DNA from 3 places in the Clostridium ljungdahlii DSM 13528 genome. Region 1 is predicted to be linked to each of the others. Evidence: riboswitches for the same ligand, from Rfam matches in the RefSeq annotation. Region 1 holds a riboswitch; each other region holds the start of a gene.
The links. A riboswitch is a leader RNA that binds a small molecule or an ion and turns the genes downstream of it on or off. The one in region 1 is predicted to bind S-adenosylmethionine.
Positions count from the first base shown of each region.

Region 2: another riboswitch for S-adenosylmethionine. It lies ahead of metK (methionine adenosyltransferase); the one in region 1 lies ahead of CLJU_RS11930 (APC family permease).
Region 3: another riboswitch for S-adenosylmethionine. It lies ahead of CLJU_RS22665 (YbaK/EbsC family protein); the one in region 1 lies ahead of CLJU_RS11930 (APC family permease).

Region 1 covers NC_014328.1:2,685,571-2,688,855, reverse strand. The annotation lists gene CLJU_RS11935 (cyclase family protein) at 1-34, opposite strand, end outside; gene CLJU_RS11930 (APC family permease) at 68-1,468, opposite strand; SAM riboswitch class I at 1,643-1,760, opposite strand; gene CLJU_RS11925 (NADH:flavin oxidoreductase) at 1,984-2,979, shown strand.
Region 2 covers NC_014328.1:255,867-259,151, forward strand. The annotation lists gene yyaC (spore protease YyaC) at 39-587, opposite strand; tRNA gene CLJU_RS01235 (tRNA-Thr) at 837-912, shown strand; tRNA gene CLJU_RS01240 (tRNA-Tyr) at 918-1,002, shown strand; tRNA gene CLJU_RS01245 (tRNA-Val) at 1,012-1,087, shown strand; tRNA gene CLJU_RS01250 (tRNA-Thr) at 1,109-1,184, shown strand; tRNA gene CLJU_RS01255 (tRNA-Tyr) at 1,190-1,274, shown strand; SAM riboswitch class I at 1,354-1,453, shown strand; gene metK (methionine adenosyltransferase) at 1,624-2,799, shown strand; gene recD2 (SF1B family DNA helicase RecD2) at 2,930-3,285, shown strand, end outside.
Region 3 covers NC_014328.1:3,864,893-3,868,177, forward strand. The annotation lists gene CLJU_RS17445 (DEAD/DEAH box helicase) at 1-258, shown strand, start outside; gene CLJU_RS17450 (flavin reductase family protein) at 491-1,060, shown strand; gene CLJU_RS22665 (YbaK/EbsC family protein) at 1,380-1,538, opposite strand; SAM riboswitch class I at 1,587-1,687, opposite strand; gene greA (transcription elongation factor GreA) at 1,788-2,252, opposite strand; gene CLJU_RS17460 (YitT family protein) at 2,694-3,285, shown strand, end outside.

The DNA of each region.
Region 1 (3,285 bases):
AATCACTTAAAGTATTCCATAAACTATTAGTCATAATATATAATCTCCTTCTAAATTAAATAATATATTAATTAGCAACCTTCTCTTTAGAGGCTGCAGGTAAAACCGAACTTTTTTTATAAATAGAAGTAATACTAAAACCTACTATTATCCATGCCAAAACTATATAAGGGAATATATTATTAGGAAAGGCTGGTATAGGATAAATATTTGAATAAAAGGTAAATGCTAAAACGAGTAGAGCTATAACTGGTATAATAAGCTGCCATGTCCATATTTTTTTCTTCCCAAAGTATATAAGTGAACCCAAACTTGTTATAAAGTAAGCAACAAGTAAGGCAAGTGCACCTATTGTTCCTATATATCCAAATACTTCTACTCCATCATGTTTAAAAAGTGCTAAAACAGGAATTATTATTATTGCAAGTATGATGTTTAAAGCTACATAAGGAGTATGGTGTTTAGGGTGTACACTAGAAAAAATTTCTGGAACATTACCATCTTTGCTCATTGAATATAAAAGCCTTGAACCTGCAGTCATAGATCCTAAAGCAGTTGAAAAAGCAGAAATACTGATAGCTAGTGTAATTAATATAGTAAATACACTTCCTATATAATTTTTAGAAAGATCTACTATAGTAGATGAGGACTTGGTTAGTGCCCCTATTCCTGAAGCCGATACTCCAAATCCTATAACCTCAGCATAACTTACGAATACGAATATAAGTCCGGTTACAACAACTGTACTTGCAATTGCAAGAGGTATTGATTTTTTAGGATTTTTACTTTCTTCACCAAGACTTGATGCTCCCTCAAAACCACCAAAGCATAGTATTGCATATACGATTCCAGTACCATAATTTGAAAATTTATTCCCATTTCCTTTAAAAGGAACTAAACTTAATCCTTTTGTTGAACCAACTTTTACAAGAATGACCACTGAAAGCAATATTACGAGGAGGATTGATACAGCTTCTATGACAAGCATAATGTTTGTACTTAATTTTACATCGGTATAGGATACAAACCATATAAATACCTCACAAATCAGTGCAAATATAATCCAGGATATGCTTACTCCAGTTAATTCTTTAATAAAGCTAGAAAAAAGAGATCCAAAAGCAGAAGAACATCCAGCAGAAAATCCTATATAGGTAAGGAGCAGAGCCCATCCTGATATTGAAGCAGCTTTTTTACCTAAAGATTTTTCTGTAAATGTATAAACCGAACCTGCAGATGGAAAATATTCATTGAATTTTATAAAAGATACGGCTACAAAGCCCATTAATATAGTTGATATAACAAATACTGCACTTACAGAGTAAGATACTGTTGATGCCATAAGTCCTACATTCATTGACATAGCAAAAGTAGGTGCTATTATTGCAACTGAAAGAGCAATAACTTCTACAAAATTAAGTTGATTTTTTTTAAGGGCATTAATGCCTTTAGAGTTTTCTTTACTCATACTGTTCACTCCTTAGCGAATAGGGTTTTATTTGTACTTTTATCAATCAAATGGAAATCTTATCAGAATATTTGATTTGCGCAAATCGAATGGTTTATCTTATAGAAAAATAAGGTCATTTTTCTATAAGATAAGAAAAATGACCTTTTAATATCATGATATTAAAAATCAATTATCTCATCTATCAGAAATAATCTGCAGGAATTAACACCAATACATTCAAATGAAAACAAATGAAAATGCTGGTTGTTGGGTTTCATAGGGCCAGTCCCTCAACCTCTCTTGATAAGATTTTATTTAATTTAGTTAGTAGTATACTACCAAGGTTATCCTGTTGTCAATAACTTTTTTGAAAGATTAAAGTTGTAATTTATATAGTTGAACTATAAATGAGTTCTTAAATTCCTTTATAAATGTATAATTTAAACACTAAATTTGTCACAAAAAAGCACTACTTGTTTTTTAATGTCTGCTATGATAAAATTTAAGTTAAATTTAGATGCAGGAGGGAAATTATGACACATTTACTTGAGCCACTAAACAGTGGTAAATTAGTTTTAAAAAATAGATTAATTATGCCGCCTATGGCTACAGAGAAATCTGAAGATGATGGAAAAGTAAGTAGTAAGATCTTAGAACATTATGATGAAAAGTCTAGAGGAGGATATTTATCACTTATTATAGTTGAACACAGCTTTATTGCACAGCAGGGAAAAGCTAGTAAGAACCAGCTTTCTGTGGCAAATGATAGTACAATAGAAGGCCTAAGAAAAGTAGCTAGTGTCATTCATAAAAACGGTTGCAAGGCAGTTATGCAGCTTAACCATGCGGGGAGCGCAACTACTATGGCAGTTACAGGAAGTGTTTTGTTAGCGCCTTCAGCTGTGGAAAATCCTTTTATGAAATCAGGTATTCCAAGAGAACTTACTTATGATGAAATTCAGGATATAGTTAAAAGCTTTAGTGATGCTGCTATTCGTGTAAAGGCAGCTGGTTTTGATGGAGTAGAAATTCACTCTGCTCATGGATATCTTTTGAATCAATTTTATTCTCCACTTACAAATAAAAGGACTGATGAATATGGTGGAGATAATGTAAAAGATAGAATTAAAATTCATTTGCAAATAATAGAGGCAGTACGTGAAGTTGTAGGACCTGAATATCCGATTTTCATGAGATTGGGAGCTTCTGATTATATGGAAGGTGGAACTACACTTGAAGATAGTAAAGTTGCGGTTTGTGAATTTGAAAAAGCGGGATTGGATGTTTTGGATATTTCAGGAGGGTTCTGCAGATTTACTGTACCGGGAAATAACTCTCAGGGATATTTTTCAGAACTCAGTGGAAGTTTGAAACAGTTTGTATCAATACCTGTTATATTAACTGGAGGTATTACAAAGGCTGAGGCTGCAGAGAAACTGCTTGTAGATGTAAAAGCTGATCTCATAGGTGTAGGAAGAGCTATGTATAAAGACTCAGAGTGGGCTAAAAGGGCCATTGAAAGTTTTTAACTTAGCGAACTAGTATATTTCGGGAGCATATCTGGATTGATTTACACAAATCTAGGCATGCTCCTTATTTTAATTTCACAAATGTCTTATATTATTAAATCTACATTTAAGTTTTATATTTACAAATGATTAATCTGTTTACAAGTGATTAATAGAATATCATGCAAATAATGCATAATATAATCTTATAAGCTCCTTAAAGGAAAATAAATGTTGAACTTTAAAAAGTTAATTAAAACATATGACTTTAATTTTAACAAGTGTTTTGACAAAAAAAGAAATGTTTGATACACTAAATTTGTTATG
Region 2 (3,285 bases), 2.2 Mb from region 1:
TTTTAATTTTCTTATATACACTAAAATGTTAGACATAGTTAAATATCAATAAATATGTTGTTGTAATATAAATAATATGAATGAATTAATGAATAAAGTATTACTTCAGCCATACTTAAAACTAAATTAAGACGTATATTGCTGCTGGAATTATTAAATAAATCTTCACTGCTATTTGAATCAACTATACCTATTATTGAGGAATTCCCTACATCCGGGAGAGATTTCCCTACACCTTTGCCAGGATGAACTGGAAAGTCTCTTACTTGAATATCGCCTATAGTTTCTAGATCACCTAAGCAAGCATCTATTCCTATAATGTTTTTATGCGGGTGAAGTAAATTTATTTTATTCAGTTTGCTTTCAATGTTTAAAGCATGTATAGGATCTGAGATTGTACCGTAGACAGGTAGAGGAAAATGTTTGCACTTTAAAAGTGTACCTACTAAGGGACCCAGACAGTCCCCTATATATCTATCTGTACCAATGCATACAATTATGGTATCGTTATTAATGTAATTTTTTAAAAAATAGGCAAGCTTGTAATATGCTAAGGGATCTTTATAATTAGTTTTTGCTTTATTCAATATATTCACCTTCTTTTATGTATGTACTTGTGAAGAACACTATATATAATTTATATGATGAGTTTATACAAATTATTAAAGTTAAATTAAGTGAATATGATTTTGAAAGAAATATAGAGAAATATGGAGAAAGATATATATAATATTAAAATTTAATCATATATTAAATTTGATAATAAGTTAATAAAACTGTATACTAATTTACGTTGAGTACGTTCTTGTTTTAAAGAGCGTAGGGTAATAAAATAAGCTGGCATGGCTCAGCAGGTAGAGCAACTGACTTGTAATCAGTAGGTCGTGGGTTCGATTCCTACTGCCAGCACCAAACATGGAGGAATTCCCGAGTGGCCAAAGGGGGCAGACTGTAAATCTGTTGTCAGTGACTTCGATGGTTCGAATCCATCTTCCTCCACCATAAATATAAGGGCGCATAGCTCAGCTGGGAGAGCATCTGCCTTACAAGCAGAGGGTCATAGGTTCGAGCCCTATTGTGCCCACCATTTAGAATAATAATAGAATAAGCTGGCATGGCTCAGCAGGTAGAGCAACTGACTTGTAATCAGTAGGTCGTGGGTTCGATTCCTACTGCCAGCACCAAATGCGGAGGAATTCCCGAGTGGCCAAAGGGGGCAGACTGTAAATCTGTTGTCAGTGACTTCGATGGTTCGAATCCATCTTCCTCCACCATAAATATAAAGGCACTTTTAGGTGTTTTTTATTTTATAAAAATTTTATAATCTTAATAAATCAAAAAATTATATTATAGCTCTTATCAAGAGAGGCGGAGGGAACAAGGCCCTATGAAACCCGGCAACCAGTGAAAATCACCAAGGTGCCAATTCCTGCAGTATTCTGCAAGATAAGAGAGTAGTTAAGTTATTTAACCTCTTCTTATCGAAGAGGTTTTTTTAATTGATATGCCACTTTAGGTATTTCAGTTTATATTGTGAATATAGGATTTAAATTAGCATTTAATGCAATAGAATTAATTCACTTATTGTAAGAAAAGTATATTTTTACATGGGAGGTATAGAAAATGAGAAAACTATTTACATCTGAATCAGTTACAGAAGGCCATCCAGATAAAATGTGTGATCAGATTTCAGATGCTATCTTAGATGCCATACTGGAACAAGATCCTTATGGAAGAGTAGCGTGTGAAACTGCAACTACTACAGGTATGGTTTTGGTTATGGGTGAGATATCAACCAATTGTTATATTGACATTTCAAAAATAGTTAGAAATACTGTAAGAGAAATAGGATATACTAGAGCTAAATATGGATTTGACTGCCAGACTTGTTCAGTAATAAGTTCAATTGATGAACAATCATCTGATATAGCTATGGGAGTCGATAAAGCTTTAGAAGCTAAGGAAGGCGAAATGGAGGCCATAGAAGCTATAGGTGCTGGAGATCAGGGTATGATGTTCGGATTTGCTACAAATGAAACTCCAGAATATATGCCTATGCCAATAAGTCTTGCTCACAAACTTGCAAAGAGATTAGCACAGGTTAGAAAAGATAAAGTTTTAGATTATCTAAGACCGGATGGAAAAACTCAAGTTACTATAGAATATGAAGACAATAAGCCAGTTAGAGTTGATACCATAGTAGTATCTACTCAGCATGATGAAATGGTAACTAGAAAACAAATTGAAACAGATATAATAAACAATGTAATAAGACCTGTTGTACCACGAGAGTTTTTAGATTATAAAACTAAGTATTTCATAAATCCAACAGGAAGATTTGTTGTTGGAGGTCCCCAGGGAGATTCTGGACTTACAGGAAGAAAGATAATAGTAGATACCTATGGTGGTTATGGAAGACATGGCGGCGGTGCTTTTTCTGGTAAAGACCCAACCAAGGTTGATAGATCTGCTGCTTATGCTGCAAGATGGGTAGCAAAAAATTTAGTAGCTGCAGGTATTGCAGATAAGTTGGAAATACAACTTGCTTATGCCATTGGTGTAGCAAAGCCTGTATCTATAACTGTAGATACTTTTGGTACAGGAAATATACCGGAAGAAAAAATAGTAGATATAGTAAACAAGGTATTTGATCTGAGACCAGCTGCTATAATAAAAGATTTAAATCTTAGAAGACCTATATACAGGCAAGTTGCGGCTTATGGACATTTTGGAAGAACTGATATTGATGTACCTTGGGAAAGGCTAGATAAGGTTGAAGAAATAAAAAAATATATGTAAATAATGAAAAGCTCTATATTGTAAAATGATATAGAGCTTTTTTAGTATGGTGGATTAAGACAAAGTTTAATGTGGTATAATTATTTATAAATATATGATTTTGTTTGCAAATAAGGGTAGGAGAGATTCTATGCAAGAATTACAAGGAATTGTAGAAAGTATAATATTTCAAAATAAAGATAATGGGTATGTAGTTGCTAAAATAAGAGAAAATAAAGATGAAGTAACTATAGTAGGATGTATACCTAATATAATTGAAGGACAAAATTTGAAGGCTGTAGGGGAATGGGTTCTTCATCCTCAGTTTGGGAATCAATTTAAGGTTCAGGCTTCTGAAGAGATAATACCTAGTACTACTATTGGCATAGAGAGATATTTGGCCTCTGGAATAATATCGGGCATAGGTCCAGTAACAGCAAAGAAAATAGTAGAGAAGTTTGGTGAAAATACCCTTCAAATATTGGATAATAACATAGGAAGATTAAA
Region 3 (3,285 bases), 1.2 Mb from region 1:
GTAGATGAAAAAGATGTTAGGTTATTCCTCTCAATAGGTAGAATGGATAATTTAACTCCTAGAAAACTTTTAAAATTTATAAGTGAAACATCTTCAGTCGAAGCCTATGAAATAGGTGATATAGATATACTAAATAAATTTACATTTATAAATGTCCCAGAAAGAGTATCTTCTATTATATTGAAAAAAACTAATGGTAAAAAACTTCAGGGAAGAAGAGTTTCCGTTGAAGTGGCTAAAAGCAAAAAATCTCATTAGTTTACTTTAAGTATACTATTTAAACGTCTTATAATAAAACAATTAAGCCCTATGTCCCAAGGAATACGTCTCAATTTAAGGGTTTTGGGGCTTTTTGTAATTTAAAAATATTGTTTCTAAATTATATATACACATATAAAATTGCAAAAATTTTTATCATAATAATATTTACCATAATACCTCATATTAAATAGATTTTAAAGCAATACTTTAATAGAAAAGGAGATTTACAATGTCTAAAATATTTTTTAAAGGCAGTTGTATGCTGAATCCTGTACCTTCAGTACTTATAACTTCAAAAAGTAAAAATAGCGATATAAATGTGTTCACTGCTGCCTGGGTAGGCACTGCATGTACTAAACCACCTATGATTACTATAGCTATAAAACCAGAGAGATTATCCTATAAATACATAAAGGAGACAATGGAATTTGCAGTAAACCTTCCCTCTAGAAATTTAACCAGAATTGTAGATTTATGCGGTGTAAAATCTGGCAGAGACTTTAATAAAATAAAAGAATGTAAATTAGAATTAGAAAAAAGTGAAAAAATATCTGTTCCTTGCATAAAAGAATGTGCTGTTAACATGGAATGCAAGGTTAAAAGCATAATTCCTCTTGGAAGCCATCATTTATTTATAGCTGAAATTTTATCGGTTCACGTAGATGAAAATCTAATAGACAATAAGAGGAAAATACATTTAGAAAAAGCTAATCTCATATGTTATTCTCACGGAGAATACTTTCCTATAAATTCAAAACCTCTAGGCAAATTCGGATTTTCCGTCAAGAAGAAAAGGTAGTTTTAAATTAAAATACATATAACTTAAAAGTGAAGGTTGAACTTATAAATATCTTATAGTTTTTTAACTTAAAAATAAACCTATACGTAAGAACATTTTTACAACAAACAAGTGCATTTAAATATTTTGTACATAAGTCTTAGTAAAAAATTCGTAAAAACTTAGGGTTTTTGAATTGTTTGAGGTACGAGTTTTCAAAAGTTCTTAGTTTTTTTAGAATTTTTTATCTAGACTTATCAAAATATTTAACCGGACTTGTGTTTGTAAAAAATGTTCGGAGTATAAGTTTATTTTTCCTTAAAATACCTACATAGATATTTTATTCTCCTACATCTATCCATTCTCCTTTTGTAAGTTCACTTATTTCTGAGGGACTTATTTTAAGTGCATATTCTTTAGATCCTGCTGCAGGATAAACATAATCGAAGTCCTTTATTGAATCGTCCAAATAAATTTTAATATTATTTTTTATACTCAAAAAAATCTTCCTGTAGATAAGTCTACAGGAAGATTTATATTCTTCCACTTCTTATCTTTCAGGTAATACCTGCTGGAATTGGCACCGTTGGATTACATCCAGGTTGCCGGGCTTCATAGGGCCAGTCCCTCTGCCGCTCTTGATAAGAACTTAATATTTAATTTAATAAATTGTAGCAAACTGCTAATTATTTGTCAACATATTTTCATCAATTTAACTTATAAAAATAAAACATTCAACACACTTATTTTACAATAATTTTTCAACCTGCACATCATAACTTCCATCAGGAGATGCCACAGTTGCCTTTTGACCTACTTTTAGTTTATAAAGTGCCTTTCCTAAAGGAGACTCTATACTTATCTTCATATTCTTAACATCTGCTTCTACTGTACTAACTAAGGTAACTTCTTCAGTTTCATCTACGTCACAAAATTTTACTAATGCGGTTTTATTTATATCGAATACATCTGCTTCCGAAGAGCTTTCGATTATTACTGCATTCTTGAGCTGAGCTTCAAGTTCCTGTATTCTAGTCTCAGTCATAGATTGATCATCTTTTGCAGCATCATAATCTGCATTTTCACTTAAATCACCTTGTGCACGTGCTGCTTTCAACGCTAACTTGATTTCTACCCTCTTAACTGTTTTTAAATATTCTAATTCATCTTCTAACTTTTTTTTACCTGATTCTGTAAGAATCACATCTTGCATAAAAAAATCACCCACTATTCTAAATTTTATCTGATGGCTACCTACTGTAACACTTTCACTAAGTAAGATTCATTGATAAGGCTTTGCTGCAAAACTTGATAAATTTTGTATAAGTTTAATAGCTTTTATACATTTATTTACTTTACTATTTTATTATAATATTACTAATTAAATAATACAAGTTAAATGACGAAATCACTTATTATGCATACTATTTAAACCCATATTCCGCAAATAATGTGACGTTAAGATCATATTGACATTAAAATATCTATCATTATATAATATTATTGGAAGTAAATTTGAAAAGACATTCTCACAATGAATTTGTGTGTAATGAGAGCATATAAATCTAAGAATTTCTTACTTGGATTTTATGTGCTTTTTTTGATGAATAAACTACGAAATTAAATAGAAATTATATATAGGAGGCTTTGACTTATGAAAATAAATTTGAAAGATATTTTTCTTATACTAGTAGGTTCACTTTTCGTAGCTTTTGGCACTTATTTTTTTCTAGCTCCAAATCATATAGCAGCTGGAGGAACAAGCGGTATCGCTATAATTATAAACAGTATATTTCCAAATATTCCAATAGGCCTTTTAATGATGGGCATGGAAGTTATACTTTTTACCATTGGTATAATTGTAATAGGACCTGTGTTTGGTGGTAAGACCATATTTTGTAGTTTTTCTATATCCGCTCTTGTACTTTTAATGGGAAAAATATATCCCAATATAAAGCCTTTCAGCAATGATACTTTAATTCAACTTATATTAGGCATACTCATATGTGGATTAGGTATGGGAATTGTATTTAACTTAAACGCCTCTACTGGTGGGACAGATATAATTGCAAAAATAATAAACAAATACACTCAAATAAGCATAGGCAAATCTGTTCTAATGGCAGACATCGCAATAACTATAGCAGCAACCCTAATACTTGGAGTAAGCAAAGGAATGTATGCAATTCTTGGAGTAATATTGAACTCTACTATAATTGATAAAGTTATATTAAGTTTGAACTCCT